Regions from separate parts of the Paenibacillus sp. GL_099_B genome, predicted to be linked through region 2. Evidence: predicted binding sites of a transcription regulator. Region 2 holds the regulator's gene; each other region holds the start of a gene.
What was found. The regulator Rex, encoded in region 2, represses fermentation and respiration genes when NADH is low (regulators of the CRP and FNR family bind a similar motif). The targets are predictions, from matches to a motif close to TTGTGAAATATTTCACAA.
Positions count from the first base shown of each region.

Region 1: the regulator Rex is predicted to act here: its motif matches at 2,951-2,968, upstream of adhE (bifunctional acetaldehyde-CoA/alcohol dehydrogenase).
Region 3: the regulator Rex is predicted to act here: its motif matches at 4,160-4,177, upstream of AC3ITG_RS30570 (cytochrome ubiquinol oxidase subunit I).
Region 4: the regulator Rex is predicted to act here: its motif matches at 2,272-2,289, upstream of nirB (nitrite reductase large subunit NirB).

Region 1 covers NZ_CM174430.1:4,765,320-4,773,354, forward strand. The annotation lists gene adhE (bifunctional acetaldehyde-CoA/alcohol dehydrogenase) at 258-2,870, opposite strand; gene AC3ITG_RS21670 (Crp/Fnr family transcriptional regulator) at 3,301-4,017, shown strand; gene AC3ITG_RS21675 (hypothetical protein) at 4,098-4,811, opposite strand; gene AC3ITG_RS21680 (hypothetical protein) at 5,009-5,740, opposite strand; gene AC3ITG_RS21685 (winged helix-turn-helix transcriptional regulator) at 5,908-6,204, opposite strand; gene AC3ITG_RS21690 (ThuA domain-containing protein) at 6,524-7,252, opposite strand; gene AC3ITG_RS21695 (sugar phosphate isomerase/epimerase family protein) at 7,277-8,035, opposite strand, start outside.
Region 2 covers NZ_CM174430.1:4,540,093-4,548,127, forward strand. The annotation lists gene AC3ITG_RS20480 (AAA family ATPase) at 1-148, opposite strand, end outside; gene AC3ITG_RS20485 (hypothetical protein) at 141-668, opposite strand; gene AC3ITG_RS20490 (cell wall elongation regulator TseB-like domain-containing protein) at 961-1,491, opposite strand; gene AC3ITG_RS20495 (amidohydrolase) at 1,533-2,837, opposite strand; gene AC3ITG_RS20500 (redox-sensing transcriptional repressor Rex) at 2,824-3,477, opposite strand; gene dinG (ATP-dependent DNA helicase DinG) at 3,716-6,577, opposite strand; gene AC3ITG_RS20510 (tetratricopeptide repeat protein) at 6,720-7,367, opposite strand; gene panD (aspartate 1-decarboxylase) at 7,461-7,844, opposite strand; gene panC (pantoate--beta-alanine ligase) at 7,837-8,035, opposite strand, start outside.
Region 3 covers NZ_CM174430.1:6,732,088-6,740,122, forward strand. The annotation lists gene cydD (thiol reductant ABC exporter subunit CydD) at 1-1,619, opposite strand, end outside; gene cydB (cytochrome d ubiquinol oxidase subunit II) at 1,621-2,637, opposite strand; gene AC3ITG_RS30570 (cytochrome ubiquinol oxidase subunit I) at 2,621-4,036, opposite strand; gene AC3ITG_RS30575 (tetratricopeptide repeat protein) at 4,466-5,764, shown strand; gene AC3ITG_RS30580 (glycosyltransferase) at 5,761-6,675, shown strand; gene AC3ITG_RS30585 (glycosyltransferase family 4 protein) at 6,677-8,035, shown strand, end outside.
Region 4 covers NZ_CM174430.1:5,117,785-5,125,819, reverse strand. The annotation lists gene nirB (nitrite reductase large subunit NirB) at 1-2,183, opposite strand, end outside; gene AC3ITG_RS23300 (metal-dependent hydrolase) at 2,415-3,122, shown strand; gene AC3ITG_RS23295 (M42 family metallopeptidase) at 3,274-4,347, opposite strand; gene spoVAC (stage V sporulation protein AC) at 4,964-5,467, shown strand; gene spoVAD (stage V sporulation protein AD) at 5,464-6,480, shown strand; gene spoVAE (stage V sporulation protein AE) at 6,485-6,835, shown strand; gene AC3ITG_RS23275 (AAA family ATPase) at 7,043-7,999, shown strand; gene AC3ITG_RS23270 (DUF58 domain-containing protein) at 8,015-8,035, shown strand, end outside.

The DNA.
Region 1 (8,035 bases), 230 kb from region 2:
ATTCAAACTATATAGCATAGAAGGTTGAAATCGTGCTTGAAAGAGAACACTTCGCTTCTTCAGTTTTTTTCTTCCCTCTTCGTTATGGTGTGAATACCTGGTTCAAAAAGTAACATCACGGATTCCGTGTAACCTCTTTTAGAAAAGACAACTTCAAAGATTACGTTATACCTTTTTTACAGGAAAGACGGCAATCGGGGCTCCCCTCACGGGGAACCCTGACTATATCTGCCTAAATCCTGCTGTTGCTTTAGTTGTTATTCAAACTTGCCGTAGAATGCATTGCGATACACATCTGCCAGCTCAGTCACCAGCGGCAGTTTTGGATTGGCTGTTGTACATTGGTCCTCGAATGCGCGGTCTGCCAGATAATCCACATGTGCCTCAAAGTCTTTGGCGTCGAATCCGATTTCCTGGAACGACTCTTCAATACCCAATGTTTTGTTCAGTTTGCGAATGGCATTGATGAGGCTGGTAACCCCTTCTTCTGTCGTACGTGCAGGCAATCCCAGAATGCGGGCAATTTCGGCATAACGCTCATCTGCAACAAAGTGCGAATATTTCGGGAACGATGCAAATTTGGTCGGTTTTTTCGCATTGTAGCGAATGACGTGCGGCATCAGGATCGCATTGGTACGTCCGTGTGCTGTATGGTACTGACCGCCCCATTTGTGTGCCAAGCTGTGGTTAATGCCCAGGAATGCGTTGGCAAAAGCCATACCGGCAATCGTCGAAGCATTATGCATTTTCTCACGAGCCAATTTGTCACCTTGCAGCGCAGATTGCTCGAGGTATTGGAATACCAGTTGAATCGCTTTGATCGCCAGACCATCCGTGTAATCATTCGCCATAACGGATACATACGCTTCGATCGCATGCGTCAGTACGTCCATACCTGTGTCTGCGACAGCTGTTTTAGGCAGCGTGTATACAAACTCAGGGTCGACGATCGCCACGTCTGGTGTTAACTCGTAGTCTGCCAGTGGATATTTCGTATTGCCTTGATTTTTATCTGTAATAACTGCGAACGATGTTACTTCCGAACCTGTGCCCGAGGTTGTCGGGATCGCTACGAATTTCGCTTTCACGCCGAGACGTGGATATTTGTAGATCCGTTTGCGGATATCCATGAATTTTTGTTTCAAGTCATTGAAATCCGTGTCAGGATATTCATAGAACAGCCACATCGCTTTGGCAGCATCCATCGGTGATCCCCCGCCGAGTGCAATAATGCAGTCTGGCTGGAAGCGGCGCATCATTTCCGTACCGCGGTCTACCGTTGTTGTGGACGGATCGGGTTCTACATCAGAGAACACTTCAATGGCTACCGGCATTTGGCGTTGACGCAGATAGTGCTCTACTTTTTCCACATAACCGAGTTTGACCATCATCGCATCTGTAATAATGGCTACGCGTGTGATGTCCGGCATTTTGGCAAGATACTGTGTTGCACCTTTTTCGAAATAGACTTTGTTCGGCACTTTGAACCACTGCATATTCACGGTACGGCGAGCCACCCTTTTCACGTTGATTAAGTTTACAGCGGTTACGTTGGAAGAAGTCGAGTTACGTCCATACGATCCGCAGCCCAATGTCAGTGACGGCATGTTGGTGTTGTAGATGTCACCGATGGCGCCGTGTGTGGATGGCGAATTCACGATAATCCGTCCGGTTTGCAGGCGATCTGCGAATTTTCCAATGACTTCTTCGTTCGTCGAATGAATAACAGAGGAGTGACCCATGCCGCCAAAAGCAACCACTTCTGCTGCACGCTCAATCCCTTCAGCTGCCGTTTTCACTTTGTAACAAGCCAGTACCGGGCTTAGTTTTTCAGCCGACAACGGGAATTTTGTACCTACCCCTTCAATCTCGGCTACGAGAATTTTGGTGTTAGCAGGGACCTCGATACCGCACATTTGCGCAATGCTGACTGCTGATTGACCAACAATTGCCGGGTTTACTGCACATTTCTCAGCATTAATCGCACCTGCGGTTAGTTTGGCTGCCTCATCCTTGTTGACGAAGTAACAGCCGTTCGCGATCATTTTCTTTTTCACTTGATCGAAGATCGGTTCTTCGATGATGACTGCTTGCTCGGAAGCACAAATCATGCCGTTATCGAACGATTTGGACAAAATCAGATCCGTTACCGCTTGGTTGATATCTGCACTTTTCTCAATAAAGCAAGGTACGTTCCCTGGCCCTACGCCCAGTGCCGGTTTACCACAGCTGTAAGCGGCCCGCACCATGCCTGATCCGCCTGTTGCCAGAATGAGCGCCACATCGTTATGATTCATCAGTGCGTTCGTGCGATCCATGGAAGGATCATCAATCCACTGGATACAATCCGCTGGAGCACCATGCTTCACTGCAGCATCAAGCAGGATTTTGGCAGCTTCCCGGCTACAGTTCTGTGCAGATGGGTGGAAACCGAAGATGATTGGGTTACGCGTTTTGATGGAAATTAATGCTTTGAACATTGTGGTGGAAGTCGGATTCGTTACTGGGGTAATCCCCATGATGATACCGACAGGCTCCGCAATTTTCTGGAAGCTTTCGTACTCATTATCTTCAATAACACCTACTGTTTTATCATATTTGATGCTATGATATACATATTCTGTTGCAAATATATTTTTGGTGATTTTATCCTCATACACACCCCGGCCTGTTTCTTCTACGGCCATCTTGGCGAGCATCATATGTTTGTCCAGACCTGCCAGCGCCATCGCTTGCACGATGCGGTCAATCTGTTTCTGATCCATGGACATGAATGCTGCATGTGCTTTATTCGCTTTGTCAATTAACGTTTGAATATACTGACCTGCTGTCGGTTCTTTTACTGGGGCGACTTCGTTCTTTACAGCCATCTCCCTCATCCTCCTAAAGGTTCGTATTGGTTTGTCTCTCTTCTTTACATTCACATCGTACCATGGGGAAAGAGTTAATTATGTGATTTTTTTCACAAAGTATAACAAATTTAATTTAAGTTTTTTAGTGTCACTCACTTAGCCATTTACACTTCCTATTTAAACTGTAGGGCTGTAAAATTCATCCTCTCCTTTCGAAAGTGAATTTAATCACAATGTTTGAAATTTCGTCATTTTTGCCCCCTTTCCACGCCCCTCAAACGGCAAGATAAGGTATATACTGAACTTAAAAATTGAACCACCGCAATTTGTACCGTCCTTCCCGGCCGAGAGATGACCCTGATCAGGACGGCAACGGTTTGCGGCGAACCACGGGGGCCAGTCCAAGCTGCAGAAGGCCGTCCGATGGACACAAAGGGGAGATAGACTTATGAGAGAACAACTGAGTGTACTGGAAAAACGCGGAAATACCAACTGTTTCTCGGAAGCGAATTTCAACCATCTGCTCGTAACGATGAAGGACAGAACCTATCCGGAGGGAACCCATCTGTATTGGGAAGGAGATGTCTCAGACAAACTTTATTATATGAAACGAGGCCGTGCCCAGATCACCAAATCCACGGATGAAGGCAAGGAACTGATCATGTACATGTATCAATCCGGTGATATGATTGGGCAGGCTGATCCGTTCTTCGGATCGAAACACAGCTTTTCGGCGGAAGTGCTTGAGGATAGTGAAATCGGTGTACTGGAGCATAAAGACCTGGAGATGCTGATCTGCCAACATTGTGACTTTGCGATCGACTTTATGAAATGGATGGGTATCCATCACCGTTTGACCCAGACCAAATTCCGTGATCTGATGTTATATGGCAAACCAGGCGCACTCTGCTCCACGCTAATTCGATTGTCCAATTCCTATGGCGAGCCTCATGGAGAGCATGTTATGATTCATAAAAAAATAACACACACGGATCTGTCCAATATGATTGGAGCGACCCGTGAAAGTGTCAACCGAATGTTAAGCGATCTGCGTAAAAAAGACGCCATTGAATACGATAACGGCATGATTGTCATCAAGGATCTGCACATGCTGCAGGGCATCTGCCACTGCGAATTGTGTCCTAACGAGATTTGCCGAATCTGACGCTTTCCCAGTCTTGTAATCACTTAAAATGCAAATGAAAAAGCCCATCTTCTGTAATGAAGATTGGGCTTTTATTATACTTAAGATACAGTAGTCAACTCGAGCTTTACTGCATCACGTGGATTCAACTTCATGTCCAAACCGTTTTCCATCAGTTCCTTGTCATTCACCATGATCATCCAGCGTTGGTTCATCCGGGGAATTACATTTTCAACGGAAACAACGAATTTGTTGTTCTCCGACATTCTTACAATCCCACTGGACTTCAATACATCACGCACAGTACATTCCTGTACATACACCCCGGCATATTGACGATTGAGATTTGGCATAATATTTCCACCGCTCACCTTGAGTAATGTTGTTTGGTAAACAACATCGTCTCCCCCACTGTCAGCGGCTTTTACATATATGATCACTTCATCTTTGACATGAAGCTCCATGTCCCAATTTTCCGGGTCAATATCCTTGCCATTCAGTTTGACCGCCCAGCTAAGTGAGGAGTCCAGAGAAACTTCCCCCACGGATTGGATCCGCTTGCCATCTGCTGTAAAATCGACAAGTCCACTGTTCAATAGTGCTTTCTTGAGCGTCAGACCTTCACTAAAATCTCTCTTAATGGACTTCGTTGCGTCAGGCAAAAAAGTACTGCCATCCACTGCCACAGTAATAGTATTCTGCGATTCGGTCTCTTTGACGATTGGCTGTTCGGAAGGCTGTGTCTCGCTACACCCGGCTAATATAACCAGAATAAGCAGACATATACCTATGTAACCGGGGATTCTCTTCTTCATGTAGGTAACACCACCCTGCGTAAAATCATTCACCCTGTTGTCCATAACCTCTATTATGGCACAAAATTCATGCAAAAAAAGTGTCAATGCCGTTACTTTTCATCCAGCAGCGTCCATAACTGGTTTGTACAACACAAAGAGCCTGCAAGCAGGCCCTTTGGCTCCTAATTATCATTAAGGTCTATTAAGTAGCATGGTTACTGAACACAAGCCTGCATGTAGGTACGGCCTCCGTCTCCATCCTTCAGATACGGGTTGAGCCCAAAGAACTGTTCCTCCGACACATAAACGCCTGTCAGCAAACGCCCTTCAAGTAATCCACCGTCCACCTGTACACAGAACGAAGGTGCATCCACATATTCCTGGTAGAGCGGAATTTGACCAGATGAATGGTGTACCTTGGATACCTTGCCCTGCTCGTGCAGCGGCCGTTCAGAGAAATAGGTAGGTACAATATAACGCGCAATCACATCCAGCTCTTGTACAGTGTAGAAGGTGTCATCACCCAGCCAAGGCGCGAACATGCGGATCTTCTCATATTGTGACCATACAATCGCCTGAATCAGCATCTCCGCTTGAACAAAACGCCCTTCGCCCACATCCAGATACACTCGTTCTTCATGAAAGTTGGCTTCGGCCTGAACCCCGATGGAATCGGGTTGTCTCAGTTCACATCCAATACATTTCCAGCCTCTTGCTGTCTGAATCCATTTTTGCAGTACCGCCGGAGCCATTACCTGACCATTGCTATTCGTGGAATGAGTCTTCCCTCCTGCAACATCATCCTTAACCGACGGGGAATATGAGGTTCGTTTAAATAGCTCCGCAGCTTTTTTGTAGATTAAATGTACCTGGATGGATGCGCTCTCAAGTTCTGCAATATCTTGCTTGCCGTAGCGTACTTCACGGGATAAGCTTTCTTCTCTCATGACAAGTGGCCTCCTCGCTCCGGCCGCCTGCGGCCATTTTATTTACAATTATACTACAACTCGCGACAACATGTGCAGGACCCTTAAGACAAAAACTCCTGATTTCCACTGGAAATCAAGAGCCTTTATCCCATCAGTTCACTTAGTTTGAGCCGGGGAAGCTGTTACTACTCAACCCACTGCTCTGCCCAGTCTTGAATTTGATTCATAACGGGCTGTAGCGCCTTGCCTTTCTCTGTCAGTTCATATTCAATACGAACTGGCGTCTCCGGATAGACATGACGGATCAGAATTCCTTCGCTTTCCAGATCTTTCATCCGTTCTGACAACATCTTATCACTCATCGATGGAATCAGGTTCGAGATATCCTTGAATCGCTTCGAACCACTCATCAACGTTTGAATAATCAGACCGTTCCAGCGCTTACCCAGAAAAGAAAACGCCGTCTCAAAGCGCGGACACATCCGCAGATCTTGGCCTTCCACATTAATCACCTCTTTAGAGATCCAACTTACGTTTAGTTAGTATATTTCATAATAACATATTTAAGTCTCAAAGAAAACGTCTGCCGCTAAAAAGTTAAAATTTTAGAGGCATAACTCAACTTCGATGATACAACTCAGTATACATCACATGGGACAACGGAACCATGGGAAAATATCGTCTAACTCCCATGTAGCTATCTTACCCAAAAAGAACCCATCTGCCACAGTCATACTTGACTTGGAGAAGGGTTCTCTGGTATATCGCTTATTTTATGCGTTCACACAGCCAATTTGCAGCTTAAACCAGCACGTTACCAAGTGATCTTACAGGTTCGCTGAAGCCAAATTCCGGCTTAACGTTGCGCGTAGGATATGCCCACTTCACTCCATTGCTGATCACTTTTAAAATTTCCGGATTGTAGAAGGTCGGGTATGTTTCATGACCTGGACGGAAATAGAAGATTTTGCCTGAACCGCGGAGGAACGTACATCCGCTCCGGAATACCTCTCCGCCTTGGAAGTTGCTTACAAACACCAGCTCATCCGGCACTGGAATATCGAAGAATTCCCCGTACATTTCTTCTTTTTCCAGAATAATCTTGCTATTGATGCCCTCGGCAATCGGATGGGATGGATTCACACACCAGATAATCTCCTGCTCATTAGCTTCACGCCATTTCAGATCACAACTTGTGCCCATCAGCGCTTTGAATGGCTTGGAGAAGTGACCGGAGTGCAGCACAATCAACCCCATACCATCCAGGACCCGCTGTGCAACCTTCTGTGAAATCTCGTCGCTCACGCGATCATGCGCCATATGTCCCCACCATATAAGCACATCTGTAGAATTCAGCACCTCATCACTTAATCCATGCTCAGGCTGATCCAGTGTTGCAGTGCGAATGGCAAAGCCTTCGCCTCCCAGTCCGTTTGCCAACGCCATGTGCAAACCGTCTGGGTAGACTTCTTTTACTTCATCGTGAATTTTCTCATGGACAAATTCATTCCAAATGGTGACGTTAATCATATTCAATTTCCCCCTAGTGTAACTCTAAACCCACCACATATCTCCCAGCGGCTCTTCAATCAATACTTGTTGGAGATTTTGCACAGCTTTAGAGAATCCTTCTTCTACCGACATCAGACCATCTTCGTGTTCAATACTTACGACATAATCATATCCAACCAGACGCAGAGCGCTAATAATATCAGCCCAAGTCTTGTTATCGTGACCATAACCGACCGAGCGGAATTGCCAAGCACGATCAAGCATGTTTGTATAATCCTGCATATCTGTTACACCATATTTGTTCACGTTAATTGGATCAATAGTTGTATCTTTCGCATGGAAGTGATGAATCGCGCCTTCACGTCCCAAAATGTGGATCGCTTGTACCGGATCAATACCTTGCCACCACATGTGGCTTGGGTCAAGGTTGGCGCCAATCACTTCGCCTGCTGCTTCACGCAGTCTCAGCAAGGTAGCTGGTGTATGCACCGAGAATCCACCGTGCAGCTCCAGTCCCACTTTCACATTGTGATCTGCAGCGAACTTGCCCCACTCTGTCCAGTAAGGGATAACTTTGTTGTCCCATTGCCATTTAAGAACTTCTTGGAAGTCATTTGGCCATGGTGCAACAGGCCAGTTTGGATATTTGGCATCCTCATGGTCTCCTGGACAACCGGAGAATGTGTTTACAACAGGCACTTCCAGTTTCTCAGCCAGTTCTACCGTCTTAACAAAATCATCGTGGAATCCTTTCGCAATATCCTTTTGTGGATGGAGCGGGTTACCGTGGCAGCTCAATGC
Region 2 (8,035 bases):
TCCCACCACGCATTTGCATCATGAGCAGCAGAGCACCCACAAGCATTGCAGCGATCAGAATGGGAATCATGTTTACACCGATAAAAGCGAGAAAGATAATCAATACGGGTACAAATCCAATGGCAATTTCTTTCGTCCATTTAGGCATTAGGCCACACTCCTATCTGACCGGGCACACGCGGCAGAATAATAAACTTGCTGGCATCTCCATCTCTGAGACTGACATATACATTATTGTCATCCATGGCTGTGTTTACCTTGATCCCATTCGTAGCCATTTTAGACAAAGTCGGTGTAATCTCGGTGTATTGCTTGTTCTCCATCGCTTGAGCTACGGTAAACATCGCGCTTCCCCACCAGCTCTCTAGCGCTTCGTTGGAATGATCCACGACATCCAGCTTCAACGAACGAGTGCCAATCAAGGTCTGTCCTTCTTTGTGAATATATTGTACCAACCTGCCCAGATCAACATCCGGCTGCAGATCAAGTTTCAACTGTACATCATTGCGGTTAATAGTTAATTGAACATCATTGACTCCATCGTACTGGGTAACCATCTTTTCAATTGGGCTTTGCACAGCCACATGACGATACACAAACCAACCTCCAAACAACACAACGGCTGAAATGACGGCAGTCAGAGCAATAGGCAATACTTTTATCTTCAAGTGAGTTACCCCTCCTAAATTTTGGCCCATCCTATAGCTTGTAGGCAAGAATATGAATATGTGTACGTAATATCCCGTGATGTGCCTAACAGGATTTATTTGTGTATGATGTATCCTTGAATACATATCTGAGTATATCACATCGTATATACAATATCTAAGGCGAAAATATGAATTTTAACTATTCAAATCCAAAATGATCAGGAAAGTACGTCAAAGAACCGGTCCAGTCGGGTTTCCGTCTGCCGGTTCTTTAATGTATTCTTTTCAAACGGTAGTACCTCTGCTAATTCTAGCTGTTTGGAATCGTATAGACCAAGTCCACCTGTTCCCCGTTACTGAAGCGGTAAAACCGATAATAGTTATGAGTATCATCGTTATAATACACTTGCCATACATAGATTCCATTCACAACGCCTGGCATGATTCGCTTGATCTCTCCACCGGGAACTTCAGAGCTGAACCGATTTCGTATCTGAGCTTCAGACATGCCGTTCTTCAACAGTTCACCGTGCACCGCATTGGTTCCCGTCACAGGTTTGTTATTCTCATCAAACTTGATCCACACCATGACATCCTGGTTATCCTTATTTTTGCCGATCAGGGTCCAGTATATGTTGTCTCCGCCGTCTTTCTGCCCCCAGACATACTTACGCAGCTCTTCGTGGGACGTAATCCCCAGCTGTTCCTGGGCCGCCTGTATGGCCAACGCCTCTTCCTTGCGCTGATCCTGGGTAACATAGACATAATAACGCTGAAGTCCAAACAGAATCAGAACCAGGAGCAGCAGCGATATCCATATCCACTTCTTTTTTTTCTTCAAAAGCCGAACTTCCTTTCCCTATGACGCTCCTGTCCTTGTAATTAACGGGCCAGAAGACTGTCAAATGCCAGTTGAGACTCACGCAGAATGCGCTCTTCATCCATCGAAAGACATTCGCCATGTTTAACCACTTGTTTACCATCCACCCACACATGCTCCACATCTTTGGCCGATGCCGAGTAGACCGTATGGGAAATCAGATCGGTATGAGGATAGAAATGGGCTTGTTCGATGTTCAACGCGATGAAGTCGGCCTTCATGCCAACTTGCAGAGCTCCTGTATTGTTCAGGAATATGGATTTGGCACCATACGAAGTTCCAAGCATAAGCGCTTCCCCTGCCGGCACTGCAGTAGGATCACCGGATACCCCTTTGTGAATCAACGCAGCCAGTCTCATTTCTTCAAACATATCCAGATTATTGTTACTTGCTGGTCCGTCTGTTCCCAGGGACACGGTCACGCCTGCTTTCAGCAGATCAGGTACACGTGCAACACCCGAAGCCAATTTCAGGTTACTGCCTGGATTGTGGGAAACTGCTACATCATGCCGTGCGAGAATCTCGATCTCCTCATCATTCAGATGTACCGCATGCGCAACCAGAGATGGACGGGAGAAAAATCCTAGCTTCTCCAGATGTGCGACCGGACGCAGTCCGTAATCAGCCACGTTCTGCTCCACTTCGCGAAGCGTTTCAGACATATGCGTATGCAAAGGCAGATTCAGGTCATGAGCAACCTGTACCAGCTTCTCTATGTAATCCGAAGGGCAAGTGTAAGGGGCGTGTGGAGAGATTACGGTTGTAATTCTTCCGTCTGCTTGTCCATTCCATTGACGGGCAAATGCTGCGGATTCTTCCAGCTTGCGTAGTTGTTCTTCTTCTGAGCAAAGTCCGATTACCCCACGTGCCAGAGCAGCCCGAACGCCAGATTGTTCCACCACTTTCGCCACCTGATCCATATGATCATACATATCCAGGAACGCTGTTGTTCCGCCCTTCAACATTTCAAGCACGGAAAGTGATGTGCCCCAATATACGTCTTCAGACGTCATTTTGGCTTCCATTGGCCACATTTTCTCCTGCAACCATACTTGTAACGCCAGATCGTCTCCATGACCTCTCAGAAGCGACATGGCCGCGTGACCATGCGTATTGATCAGACCCGGCAAGAAGAACAGTCCTTTTCCGTCCACCTTTGTCAGACTTTCGTCTCCTTCCGGCAATGTCTCACCAATATGCACAATCTTGTCATTCTCGACAACCATAAAACCTTGAACCACTTTCCAATTCGTACCCTCACTCACGGCAAATTTGCCGTTGTGAATTACCCATCTATTTGTCGTCATCTTCCTCGTCGTCCTTTCCATTCTCCAAGTAATAAGCAAGGCTTAGCAGATCCGTCGTAAAATCGGCATGATGAATGCGAATATGCGGCGGGGTCTTTAGGATCGTTGGCGCAAAATTCAGGATCGCTTCAATTCCTGACTCAATCAGCTGATCTGCAACATTTTGAGCTTCCGTATCCGGAACCGTGATAATACCTATACGAATGTTATCTTTTTTGACCGAATCCGTTAATTCATTCATCGGCTGCACCGTCAGACTGTTGATTTGACTCCCAATCTTCGGACCGTAGGCATCAAATACAGCGACGATCTTCATGTTGTCTTTGAGGTAGGCATTGTAATTGGACAAAGCATGTCCCAAATTACCTGCTCCAACAAGAGCCACATTGATCTGCTGGTCTATTTTTAAAATATGGCGGATTTTCTCGATGAGATATGAAACGTCATACCCGATCCCTTTACGACCAAAGTCACCGAAGTAAGCCAGGTCTTTACGAATCTGGGCAGGATTCAAATCCAGCCTCAGTCCAAGTTCTTGTGAAGAAACCGTATTGACTTCGCGCTGATGCAGTTCATTCAAATAACGCAAGTAAACAGGCAATCTACGCACCACGGCTTCCGAAATTTTATCTGATTTCATTCATTGCTCCCCCTTACCAAGGCCACGATAGATAGATCAAAAGATGAGCACCCTGTCTAAAACGATGCAAAAATGATTACTGAATTAAACAGGATGCTCCTTGTTATATAATGGATAATTGCTTAAATTATTCCTTTAATCATTTTACTCGCATATCCATGAACGAATAAATGATATTACTCAATTTTACCGCCAATCAGTGGCGTCATGCAATAATGCAAGGTACAGAGCATATCTGTTATTGTTGTTCATCGGTTGGTCTCTCGAGCCATTCCGAAATGCGTGGAACCATCTGCTCGGTGAGCATGTGCTCCATTTTGGGACCAGGTAATGAATATAAAAAGTACTTGCCATAATACGCTTCAATGACGCGTGTATCGTATACAATCACTATGCCTCTGTCTTTACCTGTACGAACCAGTCTGCCAAATCCCTGCTTGAAACGAATGACTGCTTGTGGCACTGACAGCTTCATAAACGGGTTTTTCTTCTGCTGTTGCAAAAGCTCGCTCTTCGCTTCGACTAATGGATGATTCGGTGGCTGGAACGGCAGTCTGACAATCGCAAGACAGGTCAGAGCCTCTCCCGGAATGTCCACTCCTTCCCAGAAACTGCTTGTGCCAAGAAGCACCGTTGCTTTCGCATCTTGGAAGCGGCGTGTAAGCTTAGAACGACTGCCGCTGTCCACCCCTTGCCCAAGTAAAGAGATATCATTGCCTGACAAGGCCTCCTTAAGCGGGTCATAAACCTGACGCAGCATGCGGTAGGAGGTGAACAACACCATCATGCGTCCACGAGTCGCGATAGCCGTTTCCGCGAGCGAGTGCACGAGCATATCCACAAAGTGGGCATCGCCTACACTGCCCTTCACGCTTGGGAAATCACGTGGAATGACAAGCAGAGCCTGTTCGCGATAGTTGAACGGTGACGGCAGCATGGACGTTAACAAGCGGTTATTCTCGGCAGCTTCCTGCAAGCCCAGCTGTTCGATCATGAATTGGAATGACTTGTCAACGGAGAGCGTAGCCGATGTAAGCACAACGCTTTTCTTTTTATCAAAGAACATATCCTTCAATTGTGCACTGACATCGACAGGAACAGCATAGAGTTGCAGTGATTTACTGCGGAACTGGCCGCTGGCCTCCATCCAGTACACGGTATTGGCATCATCCATCCGCATGAAGAAACGCAGATTATCCTTGATCGTTGCCAAGTCCTTGAGCAGACCTGAGATATCCGTAATCAGACTATCGGACTGGTAATCGTCCTGATCTTCTTTCACTTCAAGCAGCAGCTTGTCTCCTTTACGAATCAAATCGCCTAGAGTTACATAGATTTGGTTTTCAACATCCTGCAATTCCTGCCATTTAGCTGGTTTTTGTGAAGGTTTCAGTCTAAGAGAGAATTGTCCTGTCTCGCCTGGAGAAGCATCGCTACGTTCAGGCAACAGGCTGAATAGTGTATCACTTAGTCGATCCCATGTCTCCTTGACTTCGACGGCAAGCGGGAACATCTGATCAATCATGGAGCCCCACTGTACCGAATTTTCATGACCCGACAATTGAGAACGAAGCATAGGCAGTTGGCCATTACGGCTATCTTTAAACAGTCGGGTCAGTGTATGAACCAACGTGAAATATTTCATATGAAGACCAAGGTGTTTACCCGCTACATCCTCCAGATGATGTGCTTCATCGATGACGAGACTTTCGTAGGCTGGCAGCAACTGATGCGCTGCTTTGACATCCGTAAACAATTTCGAATGATTCGTAATAACGATATCGGACAGCCCCGCTTCATGTTTGGCCCGGTGATAGAAACATTTGCGGAACCAAGGACAGGAACGTCCAAGACAGGATTCAGACTCACTCTGTACCGTCTCCCAGAAGTCTCCTCCGCGCCCGCTTAGATTAAGCTCCTCGTCGTCTCCAGTCTCCGTCTGAGTAAGCCAGACAATCATCTGAGCCGCTGTAAAATAATCCTCTTTCGGTGTAGCAAATTCACGTTTATTGATTTTATGCTCAAACTTACGCAGACACAGATAGTGCCCACGTCCTTTGAACACCGCTGCCTTGAACGGGAACGGAACCACTTGGGTCAGCATAGGAATATCCCGCTCTCTCAATTGCTCCTGCAAGTTGATGGTATGTGTGCTGACCATGACTTTCTGTTCCTGTTTTACACTTTCATAGATGGCAGGCAACAAATAACCAAGTGATTTACCTGTACCTGTTCCAGCTTCAATCAATAGATGTTTCTCTTCATCCAAAGCTTGTCGTACACTGCTGAACATCTGAGTTTGCGCCTCACGCTCCTCATAATGGTCCAGCGTCTCCTTCAGGTTATCTCTAACCTGATCCATAAACTGCTCAAAACTTACGCCTTCCAGCGGATTACCCTCTCGCTCCTCACGTGGTGAGCCTATATCGGTCCAGTCACTCACGTTCAGGGCAAGCTGGCGGTAATACGTATGACCATCCAGATCCTGAATCGGCTCTGCTTCCTTCTCAGTACGCATTCCATCAAAGAACCAACCCAAGTCACTGTCTTCGGGTGCAAACAGGTCACTGAGGCGCTGAATCGTGATCAGAGGCAATGCACGCAGCTCATCGAGACACTTCAGTAATACAAAAGCTGTTGCAAGGGCATCACTGTCTGCCTGATGAGGGCGGTCATGCTGAAATCCGAATTCTGAAGACACATAACCGAGTTGATAAGAACCCAGTGACGGGAACGTGATCTTCAGGAAATCAATCGTATCCAGAATCCGTCCGGTAAACGGTAGATAGCCGCAGCGATCGAGTGCATTTTGAAGAAAATGGAAATCAAAAGCAACGTTGTGTCCAACAAGAACCACATCGTCAAGCAGCGGAACCATCTCCATCATCATCTCTTCCAATGAGGGAGCATCCGCCACATCTTCATCAGTAATACCGGTTAACCCCGTAATAAACGGAGGAATCGGTACACCTGGGTTCACATAAGAACTATATATTTGAGTTATGCTGTAGTCATGATCTATGATGGCAAGTCCGGCCTGTATTATCTCACCGTCGGACTGCGTGCCGGTTGTTTCGAAATCCAATACGGCAAATTTCATTGCAATGTACGGTCCCTTCCATTCCAGTCTATGTTACAGCATAGCAAAAAAAAGGGCATTTGAAAATTAACTGACAAAAAAGGCGGTGTCCCCGCCGCTATGCCAGAGGAGGGAACACCGTCTTTATGCCGCCGAATAGCCCTTAATTTAAGGCAGTCAGCTGATTTGCATATTGCAATTTTCCGCTGTTTAAACGACAGGCTTCCATGTTATACAGCGGTTCGGTCAACGTTGGGTCATACTGAAGCGCCTGTGCAAATAGTGAACATGCTCCATCAGGGTTCGCAAGCTTGGCCTCGATACAGCCCAGGACGTTACATACCAGTCCTTTCAATCTCGGCGAACCATTCAAATGCATAATCCGCTGCAAGTGTATTCCTGCTTCCTCGGTTTGTTCCAGGTTAAGATGAGCAAGAGCCAGGTAAAAACGAGTCAATGCACTTTCCGGATAGTCGGTCACAACCCTAGAAAATTGCATAATCGCCTGCGGGTACATTTGCAGTTTGAAATATCCCTGACCGCGACTGAAACACTCCAGATGCAGTTCTGGCAATGCGGTAACAGCTTCCTGTTCAGGTTCGAGGGAAGCAGGCTTATCCATATCCCTTTCCCTCACCTGGCTCATTTTTTCTTCAAACATCAGCCACTCGTCAATCATCCCGTCACTCATCCGCTTCAGCAAATTCCACTTTTGCAGCAATTCCTGTTTGCTTAGGCCTTCAGCAGAAGGGTAGCGCTTGATAATTTCATCTAACATGTCGTTCATTTCTGCGAAAACATGCTGGAACATCGATGCATCCCCACCCTTGAAAAAATGGATTAGTGCAGTGACCTGTACTCATTTTTTGTAGAATGGGTCGATTTCATTCCCCTTACCAGTCGATTACATAATCGTCGCATGAACTTCTTGCTTCATCGTTTGCACAGGTTTATTCTGTCCATCCACAAATACAACGGTAGGCTTGTGATTATTTGCCTCTTCTTGAGACATCATCGCATATGAAATGATAATGACGGTATCCCCAGGCTGTACCAGACGAGCTGCTGCTCCGTTCAAGCAGATCACTCCACTTCCACGTGGACCTGGAATGACATAGGTTTCCAGACGTGCACCATTGTTGTTATTCACAATTTGCACTTTTTCATTTTCCATCAGATCGGAAGTTTCCATTAGATCTTCATCAATGGTAATGCTACCCACATAGTTCAGGTTTGCTTCCGTAACGGTTGCCCGGTGAATTTTGGATTTCATTAGTGTTCTAAACATGGGACAGCACCTCCGATTTTTGCAGCCTTATATTGTCAATCAATCTTGTTTTGCCGAATTTTACTGCAAGTGCGATCAACAGATCGTCACGACCATGAACTATTTCCTGATCCGCAAGAGGTTCCAGGCTTGGAAACGCCTGAATTTCAGCATAATCAATCACGGCCATTGGTGAACGTTCAATGTTCTGA
Region 3 (8,035 bases), 2.2 Mb from region 2:
CGCGCACTAAGCAAGGCCCTCGCCAAAGCCACCCGCTGCTCCTGTCCTCCACTGAGCTGCCTTCCCCCAGCCCCAATCGGCTCCTGCAACCCATTCGGCAAGGAGGAGGCAAGCTTATGCAGACCAGCTGCGTGAATGGCGTCAGCCACCTCCACATCCGAAGCTTCAGGCATATAGAACCGAACATTATCCGCCAGACTTCCACTGAAAATAGTTGGATGCTGCGGGATGGCCGCCGTTTGTTTTCTCCAATCTCCCATCATCTCTGGAGATATGGGCTGACCGTTATATAAAATCTGGCCTGAATTGGGCTGTTGGAAACCTGCCAGTACGTCAATCAGGGTTGATTTCCCTGCTCCGCTCGCTCCGATAATCCCTACTTTGCCAAGACCAGAAACCTGAAACGTCACATCATTCAGCGAGCATGGCCCGTCTTCCTGATGCCGTACCTGTACATTAGTGAGCGCCAGTCTGCTCGTCGCCTCCCAAGAGGGTTTCAATGAGAAAGCAGCCACGCCACTTCGGGCATTTCCCTCATGTAAGACCACCCGTATGGTGGATGGATCCACACCGCTTTGGCCAGAAGAAGACTCAGGCGAAGAGGATTCTCCGTTCTTTTCTGACACACCATGTAGGACAGCACTCGTGTACGCTTCCTTTTGCTTACGATCGGCCAATTTCCCTCGTTCAATCATCTGGTTGATCGCTTCCCCCGCCTCTTTGCCGTCCAGTGTGGCGTGGTAATCTGCGCCTACCATTCGTACAGGCAAGAAGTATTCCGGCGCGAGAATGAGTACGGTCAGCGCTGGTCCAAGCAGCATATGCCCTTCCGTCAGGCGCAGCCCCAAGCCAACCGCCACCGAAGCCACCGATAGCATGGTGAAGAAATCGAGTGCGAAGGAGGACAGAAAAGCCATGCGCAGGGTAGACATCGTAGCCTTGCGATAACGCTGACTGACCCGAATGATCGTTTCCCCGTGCCTGCCGCTCTGTCCCAGTGTTTTGAGTGTTTCCAGTCCACGGAGCGTATCTACGAAATGGTTCGCCAGCGCTTTGTACGACTTGAACTGTCCATCGATCTTGCGCTGTGCAGCCCACCCCACCAAAATCATAAACACAATCAGGATCGGCAGCGTCAGCGTCAAAATAACCCCGGACATCATATCCAGCTTGAAGACATAGAACAGAATAACGATTGGCGTGAATCCCATCCCCAGCATTCGGGGAATAAACAGTTCAAGATACGTCTTATACTTGGCTGTTCCTTCGCGTGCCAAGGTTACCAGGTGCCCTGTTCCTTCCGTTTTGGCAAAACGCGGCCCCAGCCGGAACCACTGCTCCACCATCTGTCTACGCAGATCGTTCCCTGTCTTCTCCGCGTACCGCGAAGCGATGAGCTGCAACCAGAAAGATAGGGCATAGCGGGCGGCAAAAGCGGCCAGGAACAACAGCAGTACCGGGTACTGCTCCGTTACGGATGAACCTTGAAACAATGCCGTAATCGCCTGTGCCAGCCATTTCGCCTGCATGATAATTGTCATCGCCTGCAACAGTACCAGCGCTGAGGTCAGCGCAAGTACTGGCCGGACGCCCGGCAGCTTCAGCAGCCCCCGTCCCATGTCAGTACTCCAGGTGATGCTGATCGTTCAGACGTTTGCGGAAAATATAATAACTCCAGATCTGATAGCCGAGTACAAACGGAAGCAGCGTACACGCCACCATCGTCATCACTTTCAGCGAATATGCACCAGACGAAGCATTGTAGACTGTCAGGTCAAACGCGGAACCCATTGAACTCACCATGACCCTTGGGAACAGACCGATAAATACGGAGGCAAACGCGATTGCAATCACGGCTCCCGTCATGCCGAAGGCCCAGGCTTCACGTTTTTGACGCACGAAGTAAGCGGCCAAACCCAATGAAGCAGCGCCAAGGACAACCATAATCCAGAGAGCCCAGCCGCGTACGGCGAACACATCGGTCATGAAGTATGTCATCACAGCGTAGATCGCGAGGATCGCGGCCAGCGGCAGCATCAGTTTTTTGGCCATATTCAGGGCACGTTCTCTAAGATCTCCGACGGTCCGCAATGAAGCAAACAGCAAACCATGCACCAGACACAACAACGTCACGCTCAACCCACCTACCACCGTATATGGATTGACGATGTCCAGGAAACCGGGACGAAGCTGCATCTGCGCATCAATAGGCAGACCTTTCATCAAGGTAGCGAAAACAACCCCGAACAGGAATGGCAGTAACGCACTGGAGACTACAATGATGATGTCCCATGTTTTGCGCCAGCGTTCATGTCTCATCTTACTACGGAATTCAAAGGCAACTCCGCGGCCGATCAAGGCCAGCAGTACCACAACCAGCGGCAGATAAAAACCGCTAAACAGCGTGGCATACCAGTGCGGGAAGGCTGCAAACATTGCACCCCCCGCCGTAATCAGCCAGACTTCATTGCCATCCCAGAACGGACCGATCGAGTTGATCAGAGTACGACGTTCACGATCCGTTTTGCCAATCATTGCAGTGGACATACCCACACCAAAATCAAAACCTTCCAGAAAGAAAAAACCAACAAACAAGACGGCAATCAGCAAAAACCACAACTCACTTAGTGACAACAGAATAACCCCCATCCACGCCGAACGGATCGGCCGATTCATCATGCTCCTCCGGCTTTTCGACTGCATATGGCCCTGCCTTAATTTCACGAACGAACAGATAGACCATCACAATTCCGAGAACCGTATAAGCTGCTGTAAAAGCAATGGTGGAGAACAAAATCTGGCCTGCGCTTACGTTCGGGGATACCCCGGCTGCAGTTGTCATATAACCAAATACCGTCCACGGCTGCCTTCCCACCTCAGTCATAATCCAGCCAGACGTATTGGCGATAAACGGAAGGGAAATGGCAAACACCATCAGACGCATAAACCACTTGCCTGCACCCTCCAACTTGCGACGCATCGTCAGGAATGTACCGTATATCGCTAGCAAAATCATCAATCCTCCCGCAGCAATCATGATGCGGAAGCTCCAGAACGTCGTCCGTACCGGTGGAATATAGTCCCCTGGTCCATACGTTTGCTCATACTCTGCTTGCAGTTCCTTCATGCCTTTGACACTGCCAGAGAACTTGCTATAGGACAGATAACTGAGCAATCCAGGGATTTTGATCTCGCCGGAATTCTCCTGTTTGTCCGGATCGATAAAGGCCACCACCGTCCATGGGGCAGGGTCTTCCGTCGTCGTCCATGTTCCTTCACTGGCCGCCATTTTCATTGGCTGCGTCTCCACCAGATATTGCGCCTGGAAGTGACCCGAGAAGGCAACACCCAACGAGGAAACCAGGCCAATAATGATCGCGATGTTGAACGATTTGCGGAAAATCTCCACATCCTGCTTCTTCATCAACTTGTAAGCACTAATCCCGGTTACCACAAATGCGCCTGTCATCAAGGCACCAAAGATCGTGTGCGGGAACTCTACCAGCAGTTGACCATTCGTAATCAGTGCAAAGAAATCATTCATCTCTGCGCGGCCATTATTAATCTCGAAGCCAACCGGATGCTGCATGAATGAATTGGCTGCCAGAATCCAGAGCGCAGACAGGAATGTGCCGACAAACACCAGCCAAATACAAGCTAGGTGCACCTTTTTAGACAAACGATCCCATCCGAAAATCCAGAGTCCAATAAAGGTAGACTCCATAAAAAACGCCAATAAGGCTTCCACAGCCAGTGGCGCACCAAATACATCCCCGACAAAACGGGAGTACTCCGACCAGTTCATGCCGAACTGGAATTCTTGCAGAATGCCTGTGACTACACCGACGGCGAAGTTAATCAGGAACAGTTTGCCCCAAAATTTGGCCATCGTTTTGTAAACTTCCTTACCCTTCACTACGTACAACGTCTCCATAATGGCTACCAGCAGCACAAGACCGATGGACAGCGGCACAAAAAAGAAATGGAAAATCGTTGTGAGCGCATATTGGATACGCGATAACATGATCGGATCCATACCGTTACCCCTTCTTTCTGTTCACATCGCAGTTTTCGTATTTGGCATTGAAGCCCCTTCTTCAGTTTCTGTCAGCCAAACACGTATTGATGAACGTATTGTGCCAGATAGACTATTTTATACATGTGACAATTATCACAAACCCTGCCATGACATCAAAAAAAAGTGACGATGGTCACATAATAGAAAAAATTAAACCTAATCTTTGGGCTTGCCAGCTTCGTCTATTCACGGAAGATGCTCATGTTTGGGACGGAACGCCCATATGTTAGTGTCAGGCATAAAATACGCTGGGCAAAAAAGGCATTACATATTGAATCATTGGATTCATTGATATCATTCAAAGCAGCGCCAATCCGATATTCATCAGATGGTGCTGCTTCAATCCATGAACGGACAAAAATGAAAATCAAGTGAGGTGATTCATCGATGGAAGAGCTGTCTCCGATCCCGGACCCGGAGCCTCATCAAGGGGTAGATGCAGAAGAGTCAAGTACGACCCTGCCTGCCTTTCGTTATATTCTTTTCCCCCGGAAGGGAGGATGGTCTGCTTTTCCCTATCCAGACATCGCTGCTCTGATGGTCGCAGAAGGGCCTGTCTATTATGTCAGCAGCCTGGAGCGCTCCGAGGAAATACCTGCGAATATCACCGTCATCACGCTTCCCGAAGCTGAACAACTATTACAGGAGCCACGTACGGTTGCAGTGGTTGCTCATCCCTACTGGCTGACCGCCACAGCCTCGCTCGATCCGGAGCTCTGTATTGTACTTCTTCCTGAGCCGGTTGGTGAAGAAGCCGAGTCCCCCTTATGGGAGAGCTGTATTTCAAGACTGGTCGGTATCGCCGATCTGGTGGGCACCACTTCAGAAACACGCTATATGAAGCTGGTATTCCAGGGTGTACGCGCCATCTGGCTGAATGGAGAGGATACCTCCCCTGCTGGTGTCATGCAAAAGGATGACCTCGAGGTCCCTCTCCGGGACTATGAACTGCTATTCCTGCATGCGCTGCGACAGACCCTCTCGGGTGTTCAGGATACGGTCACCCAGCTGCAATGCAGTGTGCGGGCCGACTTCTATCGTCAGCTTCGGTCCAAAGCAGGAGCGCATGAGACGATTTCATTTTTGCTGGCAGCCTATGAATATGTGCTAGAGGATTCCAGAGCGGCCGCTTCACTCAAGGAAGCCTTCTCCCACGCGGTATTAAACGGGCGCAATGATTGTGTGAGCTCCCACTATCGATTCCTCTCTGCGATTCATGCGAGGACCGGGGAAATCGAGAACGCGTTGCAGGTTTATGGAATCAGCGCAGGTAACGAGCAGGAACGCCACCATTATGAACAACTCTGTCGCTGGCTGGAGGCCGGCGAGGAACAGCTTGTCCGGGCAGAACTGCTGCGTCTGAATGATGATTATAGACACGCATTGCACATTTTGGATGAACTCGGAGGCGAAACGGCACGGCATTGGAAATTTCGTATCTATCAGGAGACTGGACGTGTGGAAGATGCATTAAATTTGGTGCACGCAGTGGATATCCAAGATAGCCCTAGCCGACAGGATTATCGGCAATTATCAGGTCTAGCTCTGGCTCTGCGGGGAGAACGTCACGGGGCGGTGAGACAATTTCTGGAGACGGCACTGGAGGATGAAGATTCTCTTGCGCGAATCGTCGAGATGGAGCTGTTGGATCAAGCCGTCCAGCAATTGCTGGGGGAGGTGCCATGATGCTGGACCCGAAGAAGCGCAGACAACATGTGAATGGACCGATGGTGCATAAGGATATACGATCCGAAACAACTCATACTCCAACGGAAACGCTGGAATCGCTGCATGCTGACCCAGAGGGGCAAGGCGATCAGCAGCATGCTGCAAAACACCAGGATACAGACCTATTCAGAGAGCCGTTTTCCGTTCGTCGGGTTCGTAAAAGTCAGGGCAATAAACTGACCGCCATGCTTCAGGTACGTAACGAGCGCGGGCGATATCTGGAGGAAGTGCTGGACGATCTGAGTGAATTCGTAGATGAAATCGTCATTGTGGACGATGCCAGCACAGATGGAACACCGGATATATGCAGTGCCTATCCAAAGGTCGTTCGTCTGGAAGTGCTGGAAAAGCCATTATTTGCGGAGGAATGGCGATTACGCAATGCTCTATGGCAAGCAGCGGCAGGTACCTCGCCGGATTGGCTGCTCTCGGTAGATGCCGATGAGCTATACAGCACGGAAGCGAAGAAAGCGATACGCGCTCTGATTAACCAGGACCATGCGGACTGGATCGCTTTCCGCTTCTACGATATGTGGGGCGGACGAACTCACTATCGGGAGGATGAGCTTTGGGGGCTTCACCGACGTCATACCGCTTCCCTGGTCCGTTATATGCCGGGTTATCCTTACTTTTATCCACAGCAAAATCATCATGTACCTCGCCTTCCCTTGCCCTGCACTGTATTGCCCGGAATCAGCACGGAATTGAAAGTTCAGCATCTTGGCTGGGCAGGAAGTCTGGAGGATCGCGTTCGGAAATATTTGCGTTATAAACGAATTGATCCACACGGCGAGTGGGGTAGCCTGGAACACTATGAATCGATTCTTGATCCGGAGCCCCGACTGATTCCGTGGAAGGAGGAGCAGTGAGATGGGCGTGGTCAGCATATTGACACACAGCTTCACCGATGGATATAACCGGGAATTCAGCCGGGTGTTCGGGGGCGGTCTGGAGCGTTACGTCCTGGATTTATGCAGTGTAATCCGCGGATTGGGACACATCCCCGAGGTTCATCAGTTGTCCTATTTTGAAGCTTTTCAGACCCGTACGGAACAGATTGATGTATACGGATATGCCTACGATATGAATGATGTGCCCGAAGCTTTTGCCCGAATGGCTGCCGCAGCACGAGGACCTGTGATCTATGCAAGCTGCCTGTGGCAGCCCATTGCCTACAAGCCGGGCAGTCTCGGCATCAGCCATGGTATTAACTGGGATCGTCCCGCGCTGCCGCTGGAAACCAAGCAGCAAGTATCGGAGCATATTCAACTGGCACTGGATGGACTTGTACGCATCGTGTCGGTCGATTCCCATTTTCAGACCTTTTGCCGTGCTGCTTGTACGTTTGCGGATGCCAGTCAGGTCGTGCTCATTCCCAATGCAGTGGATACCTCCTACTTCACACCTGCTCCGCCAAGACGTACGTTCGAGCATGAACAGGAAGAAGAATGGCTGGCTGCATGGAAGAAAGATCTTGCAGGCCATGAAGATCATGCTGAAGCTACCATCTCGGGGTTGAATGCTACGTCCGTGAGGGGAAGAAACGATGGAGACGGCATGGTACGGGCGAACAGATCCGAGGTGACAGTAATCGCTGAAGAACTGGACTCGAGGGATATCCGACAGGGCCACACTGGTCGGCAGCCAAATGAGCTGATGGGTGAACATTTGAAGGATCAGGGCGACGACACAAAGGCTGCAATTCATGTGAACCCATCGCGTCCACTGCGCATTTTATATCCGCGCCGCATCAGCATGGAACGGGGCATTATTCCGATGATGCTGGCAGCTGACCGACTGCTCGGTGCCTCTCCTGATCTGGAGGTCGAATTTGCGGGAGAGCTGGTCGAAGGCAGTACGGTGGGCCGATCCTTCCGATATTGGCATCGCACACACCCCCATGCGGATCGAATTATACAGCGCACGTATGATTTTCGGGATATCCGCGATGCCTACCATCAGGCGGATATCGCCGTGATCCCGACGGTCTTCTCGGAAGGAACATCCTACGCTTGTCTGGAGGCAATGAGCTGCGGGCTTCCGGTTGTTGCTTCCAATGTTGGCGGACTGAATGATCTGATTCAGGATGGCTTCAACGGACTGCTGGTACCTCCAGGGGAAGAAGCGCTGACCGCCGCGCTGTTGCGTCTCGTTCAGGATAAGGCCGAGCGGGAGCGGCTGGGTATCTATGCCCGCGAGACGGCGCTATCCTACGACATATCCCACTGG
Region 4 (8,035 bases), 580 kb from region 2:
CAAAGCTCAACTAATTCTTCATCTGTCTTGACCTTACACAGGGAGTCAGCCAGTCTGGCCTTGATGCCACCGTTGCCTCCAATAAATATTTCCCAGCCGCCGTCATTGCCCACGATACCTATATCTTTCGTACACGACTCCGCACAGTTACGAGGGCAACCGTTCACGGCATATTTGAACTTGGCAGGCAGATCCAGACGTTCGAACTTGCGCTCTAGCAGAGCGCCCATCGCCATGGAATCCTGCGTGCCGAAGCGGCAAAATTGTGAGCCGACACATGTTTTGACCGTACGCAGCGATTTGGCGTAAGCATAGCCTGAAGGCATATCCAATTCAGCCCAAACTTTGGGCAGATCTTCTTTTTTGACTCCAATCAGGTCCAGCCGCTGACCTCCAGTCACTTTGACGGCTTTTACATCGTATTTGACCGAAATGTCGGCAATGCGTTTCAAGTCTTCCGGAGTTGTGACTCCGCCATACATGCGCGGTACAACCGTATACGTGCCGTCTTTTTGAATATTGGCGTTCATACGTTCGTTGACAAAACGAGATTCCTTTTCATCCACATGGGTATCTGGTGCAATCATGCCAAGGTAATAGTTAATGGCCGGGCGGCATTTGGAACACCCTTCGGGTTGACTCCAACCCAGAACATGCATGACCTCTTTGGTCGTTTGCAATCCTGTTTGTCTGATCTCGGCTACGATTTCATCCCGGTTGAGGGAGGTGCAGCCGCAGATTCCCTGTTTGGCACCCGCTGTAAAGTTGTCTCCAAGCACATATTGCAAAATCTGTTCAACAACCGGTTTGCAGCCGCCGCAGGAGCGGGTTGCACCCGTACAGGCTTTGATTTCGTCTACGCTGGTCAATCCCTCATTCGTAATGGCATCGACAATGGTTCCTTTGGTTACCCCGTTACATCCACAGACAATTTCATCTTCTGCCATGGTTTCCACGGATGTGGCTTTTTTGTGCCCACCGCAGCCTGTACCCATCAGTGAAGCATACAGTTCATCTGTCATCTCAGCCTGTTGTTTAATCAATTTCTGTAATTCGGCAGAATCCGTAATATCACCAAAGAGTACTGCGCCTACCATGATATTATCCCGAAGCAGAATTTTTTTGTATGTGCGTTTCCAGTCGTCTTTATGTGCAATGACTGTATGTTCGGGACTGTCGATAAACTCACCGGTCGAAAAGACGTCTACGCCCGAAATTTTCAATTTCGTGGATACCACAGAACCTTCATAAGGAGCTGTCTCAACACCGCATATATGTTTGGCCAGAATCATGCCCTGTTCAAATAGTGGGGCAACTTGGCCGTAGCATACACCGCGATGTTCGGTACATTCTCCGACGGAATACACGTTATCCAGTGACGTCTGCATATAGTCATCCACTACAATGCCCCGGTTAACTTCCATGCCACTTTCCCGGGCTACACCCGTATTGGGTTTGATGCCTACGGCCATGACAATAAAATCGGTGTTCAGCACGGAATCGTCCGCAAAACGAATACCTTCTACCCGTTCGCCACCGAGAAGCTCTACGGTTTGTGCGCCCATCTTGAACCGGATGCCCTGTCGCTCAAGTTCGGCTTTTAACATCGCGGACGCCTGAGGGTCAAGCTGGCGTTCCATCAGATCCTCCATCAGATGCACGACAGTGACTTCCATGCCGAGTTGTACCAAACCTTTGGCAGCTTCGAGGCCGAGAAGACCTCCTCCAATGACAGCGGCTTTTTTATATTGTTTCGCGGCTTCCAGCATGACGTTACAATCCGCTATATCCCTGAAGCCGACGACTCCTTGTTTATCATGACCCGGTACGGGAAGAATGAAAGAGCTGGAGCCGGTTGCGATGATGGCTTTGTCATAAGGGAAGCGTGCACCTTCCGCAGTTACGACTTCATGGGTCTTGGAATCAATCCGTGTTACGGTTGTACCCTTATGGAGGGTGATACCATAATCTTCATACCAATGCAGATCATTGAGCACAATATCATCAACTGTTTTGCTGCCTTCCAATACATAGGACAGCATAATCCTGTTGTAATTGGGATAGGGCTCTGTGCCAAAGACGGTAATGTCGAACCGGGAACTCAATTTTAAAATTTGTTCAACTGTACTGATGCCTGCCATACCGTTTCCGACGATAACCAGTTTTTCCTTATTTCCGTTCATGTGTGTATGCCTCCTTTAATGGACACTTTACATTACAATCATTTTTAGTGGTTTATATTTGAATCATAACGTTCAACGCTGACATAAAATGTGATTAATTTCACTAATGACTATAGAAGCATTATAAAATGAAATGAGAAATGCGAACTATTGTTCTTATATTGTTTTCGTTGTAAAATCTGGAGTGGACGGTTTATGTTCCCTATTTCTTCGAAAGGAAGTTTTTGCACCATGATGGGAAGATCCCACCTGATTATCGGGACCACTGTATCACTCTCTGTTTTGCAATTGGCCGGTATGCCCGTGACTGCACCGGCGGTTACCGTGGCCCTGATCGGTTCGCTGCTGCCAGACATTGATGAACCGAATTCGCTATTGGTATCCAAGGCATTGCCGAACAGCCTCATTCGGCTATTACAGACAATCCTGCTGCCTGTCGCCGTATTTGTGTACTTCTATGTTCAGGCGAAACCATGGAATCTGCTGCTCGCCATTCTGATTGCGATGGTATCATTCCTACCATCCCGTTCCCTGCGCAAAGTGTTGATGTTTGCGATCGGATTGGGACTTGTATTCTATGGGCATGCATTTGCACCATGGAATCTAATTGCTGGCAGTCTGTTAATGCTGTGTACCACGTTAACCCACAGGGGATTGACACACACATTATATGGAACTGCCGTATGGACTGGGTTGCTCTACAGTACAACTCATTCGCAGGGGCCAGAGATCTGGGTAGCCGGAGGTACAGCCTATGTCATGCATCTATTGGCAGATTCGTTGACGAATCGCGGCATTCGTCCATTGCCGCCACTCAAATGGCGTATAAGGATCAATCTCATGAGTACGGGCACGAAACATGGGGCCGTTGTGGAAAATGTGTGCATTGTGCTGGCTCTTATTTTGGCCTGGATTGCGTTCTCCCCTTTATTTCTGTAAATCAAATCATGCCAGCTTCTGCTCATGCAGAGGCTGGCATTTTGCAATTCATCACTACATCTCCATTTCCCTTTATCTTTAGGACGAATTTCAGTGTTCTGAACATCAAAAAAGATGCCCTGAAAATCAGGACATCTCTTTATAGAAGAAGTTACGCGTTTCCGATAATCGTGTTCAGTGTCGTCTGATCCAAACCCTTCACCAGCTTCACCAGCAACTCTTTTGCCGCATCATAGTCATCCGTATGAATAATGGAAGAAGAGGTATGAATGTAACGAGCGCAGATGCCAATTACCGTTGAAGGTACACCGATACCGCTCAAATGCACCGCTCCCGCATCTGTACCACCAGGAGAGATGAAATATTGCATTTTGATTTGATTGGATGACGCTGTGTCCTGAACATATTCAACAATACCGCGATGGGTGAACATGCCCGGGTCGAAGATACGCAGTAAAGCGCCTTGCCCAATATGTCCGAATGACTGTTTGTCTCCTGTCATATCATTCGCGGCACTGCAGTCCAGTGCAAAGAAAATATCCGGTTCAATCAGATTGGCAGCCGTGCGTGCACCACGAAGTCCCAGTTCCTCTTGGACTGTTGCACCGCAATATAGGGTGTTTGGCAATTTTTCTTTATGCAATGCTTCAACCAGCTCAAGTGCAAGTCCGACACCGTAACGGTTATCCCATGCTTTTGCCATAATTTTCTTCGGATTGGCCATCGGTGTGAACTCACAGATCGGCACGATCTGCATGCCTGGATGAATGCCCCAAGACTCTGCTTCTGCACGGTTATCCGCACCAATATCCAAGTACATATGGTTAAGATCAACCGGTTTATTGCGCTGGGATTCATCGAGAAGATGAGTAGGTGTTGAACCGACAACCCCTGGAATCCGGCGATCCGGAGTGATGAGTTCCAGACGTTGGGACAGTACAGCCTGACTCCACCATCCACCTAGTGGGCGGAATTTGATCATGCCTGTTTCCGTAATACCTGTGGTCATGAAGCCAACTTCGTCGAAGTGACCTGCAACCATGACTTTGGGTCCGGACTCCTCTCCTCGCAATACACCAAAAAGGCTACCCAGGCGATCCTGGACAAATTCATCCGTATAAGGAGACATTTGTTCTTTCATCCATCCGCGAAGCTCGCGCTCAAACCCTGAAACGGAAGGGAATTCCGTTAACGTACGAAACATTTCCAACGTTTTTTGATTCATGTGTCGACAACTCCTCTGCTTGTATGTAGATCAGGTCTCAGCAGAACGGCTGCCGGACTGTTGTTCTTCGGAAGAGAAGAACGTTTTATTTAACCACTGGTCACACTACAGTATGAACCTTGCGCAAGTAATTGTCCATGGTTATGTCACGTATCTCAGGCATAAATGCTTGCTCGTTTGATGATTCATCGGGCCATTAAATCCGCACCAAGCACAGTCGCCAGGCAGCTGCATTGAATATGCATATAGTAAGGAACCGTTTTGCTTAACCAGTATTCCATAAGGTATCCAATGAGCCACTTATTTCACTTGCCTGACAACAGGAAGGAGCTGCGACAATAGATGACGCCACCCGATGAAGGCAATGAAACCATCCTTTGTATCGTCCTTTTTATTTTGCTCGTGATCATTCTGCTTTATTTATAAATTTCACAGACCTCTGATCCGGCGCTGAGCGACTCATCTCATTCGGCAGCTTCATCGTGCTGGAAACATATGCTGTCTTTCGCCGGATACATAACTTTCCCAACCTTAACAAACAATGAATACAGGATTACACACAGTACATGCAGTCACATCTGTTGACTCATTTTCATTACAAGGGAGGTTCTGTATCTTGCCAGCTCAAACTAAGGGTAGTAGTAAAAAATCATCATCATCCCTGTCCATCAGTGAACAGGAATATAAAAAAGTCGCCAAAAAACATGAGCCTGCCCGTCCAATCTGGACGAACTGTATTAAGGCATTCTTCGTCGGCGGATTCATCTGCGTCATTGGACAGGCTATCCAGGAAGCGTTTATGGCCGGGTTTGACATGACTTCGAAAGAAGCTGCCAGTCCAACCGTTGCGGTCATGATCCTCATTTCAGTCATCCTGACTTGTCTCGGTGTCTACGATAAAATGGCGCAATGGGCGGGTGCAGGGACGGCTGTACCTGTCACCGGGTTTGCCAACTCCATGTGTTCGGCAGCACTGGAGCATCGTGCCGAGGGACTGGTGCTTGGGGTTGGTGCCAACATGTTCAAACTGGCAGGCTCGGTCATCGTGTTTGGTGTCGTGGCTGCCTTTATCGTGGGAATCGTATACGCCATTCTCGGCTTCGGAGGTGGACATTTATGAAACGCTTGGGCCAACAAACCTGGCAATTTGAGAACCGTCCACGGATTATTGGCAAATCGGCAGTCGTTGGGCCAGATGAAGGCCAAGGGCCTCTGGTATCTGACTTCGATTATGTATATGACAATTTGGAGATTGGGGAGAAGACTTGGGAAAAGGCAGAGCGTAAGCTTCTCGAACAGGCTTCTCAAATGGCATTAATCAATGCGAATATCACGAAGGAAGAGCTGCAGTTCTTTGTTGGCGGGGATCTGATGAATCAGATTATCAGTAGTTCCTTTTCGGCCCGTAAGCTGGGTGTACCTTATCTGGGTGTATTTGGTGCTTGTTCAACTTCTATGGAAACGTTGGCTTTAGCCTCACTTATTGTGGATTCGGGTGCAGGGGATTATGTACTGGCAGGTACGGTGAGTCACAACTGTACGGTGGAAAAGCAATTTCGTTATCCAACAGAGTATGGTTCCCAGAAGCCGCCATATGCACAGTATACGGTCACCGGTTCTGGTTGTGGTGTCATCTCCCGTACTGGTGAGGGCCCGGTAGTCACCAAAGCGACCATTGGCCGAATTATGGATTTGGGTATCAAAGATCCGTTTAACATGGGGGCTGCGATGGCTCCTGCGGCAGCGGATACCATTGTTTCGCATTTCCGGGATACAGGCCTGGAACCGGGTTATTATGATCTGATCGTTACAGGTGATTTGGCTTCGGTTGGGTTGCCCATCGTTAAAGAGCTTTTGCATAAAGAGGGTGTTCCGATGGAACAAACTGTCTTCAATGATTGTGGCCTGATGATATATAACCTGGAAAAGCAGCCTCAGGTTGTGGCTGGAGGAAGCGGCTGTGGATGTTCAGCGACCGTGACTTACGGTCACATTTTGAACCGGATGCAAAAGGGTGAACTCAATAAGGTATTGGTGGTCGCTACCGGTGCATTGTTGTCTCCACTTTCATACCAGCAGGGCGAGAGCATTCCTTGTATTGCGCATGCCGTAGCCATAGAAAAGGAGGGATAAAAGGATGCAGTTTTTATGGGCATTTATTGTTGGTGGGTTGATATGTGTCGTGGGACAACTTCTGATGGATGGTGTCAAACTGACTCCTGCACATACGATGAGTACACTTGTTGTGGCTGGTGCGGTTGCGGATGCGTTTGGGCTGTATGATCCACTCGTCAAATTTGCAGGGGCAGGAGCTTCCATCCCCATTACCAGTTTTGGTAACTCCCTCGTGCACGGGGCATTGACGGAACTGGAGAAAGAGGGATGGATCGGTGTCATTACGGGGATATTTGATTTGACCGCGGCGGGTATTTCCTCAGCGATTATCTTTTCTTTTCTCGCGGCATTGGTGGTTCGGCCCAAAGGGTAACAGAGCATGGCAGAGCTAACCATTATATATGGAATCAGTAGAGGCTTCGGATAACTTCTATCCGAGCCTCTTTTTGTCGTAATCATGCGATAACTGCGGTGAATCTGACGGCTGGAAACAAATTATGAGTTCCTTCGAGTGTACTCGCGCCCTTGGATCATGTACAATAAAAGGAAATCTGTATGCTTTTTTAGGAGGTTAGACCACATGCCTGTGCGCAAAGAGTCGATCCAAATCATATCAGCAGTTCGTTCTAATCTGGAATCATGCATAATGGGAAAATCCTTTGAAATTCAACTTTTGCTCACAGCTTTGCTTGCAGGCGGACACGTTCTGATTGAAGACGTACCAGGAACAGGCAAGACGCAGTTGGTTAAAGCGTTATCGAAATCCATGCGCGGAGAGTACCGCCGCATTCAATGTAATCCTGATATTTTACCAAGTGATATTACGGGAGTATCCGTGTTCCATCCACGTGACGAGCGCTTTTACTTCCGTCCCGGTCCGGTCATGACCAACATTTTGCTGGCAGACGAGATTAACCGGGCAACAACGAAAACGCAGTCCGCTTTGCTGGAAGTCATGGAAGAACGCAGTGTGACGGTAGATGGCGATACGTATGATCTGCCTCATCCATTTATGCTCTGTGCAACCCAGAATCCAATCGATTTTGAAGGAACGTACACATTGCCGGAAGCGCAACTGGACCGGTTTATGTTGAAAATAAGTCTGGGTTATCCCGACAAGGATATCGAGAAAACGCTGCTGAAGCAGCATCAGTCAGGTCAGCCTGTTGATCGGCTTGAATCCGTAACCCATATGGATCAGATATCAGCCATTCAGCAGGAAATCAAGGAAGTATTCATCGGTGATCCGGTCATGGATTATCTGCTTGATGTGGTTCGCAAAACTCGCTCCCACCCATCCGTATTGCTGGGCGCCAGCCCGCGGGCAGCTATTTCATTTATGATGGCCGTGAAGGCTTTTGCCTTTTTGCAGGAACGTGACTACGTGCTTCCGGATGACGTGAAAACGATGGCGCCTTATGTCATCTCCCATCGGATTGTGCTGCGTCCCGAATCGAGACTGGACAGCATGAGCTCCGAGGCTGTATTGAATTCCGTACTTCAGCAGGTTCGTGTGCCCGTCTCCATGGGGCAATAATTGATGAAGCCGCTTTTGAGTACAGTCAGAAGGGGA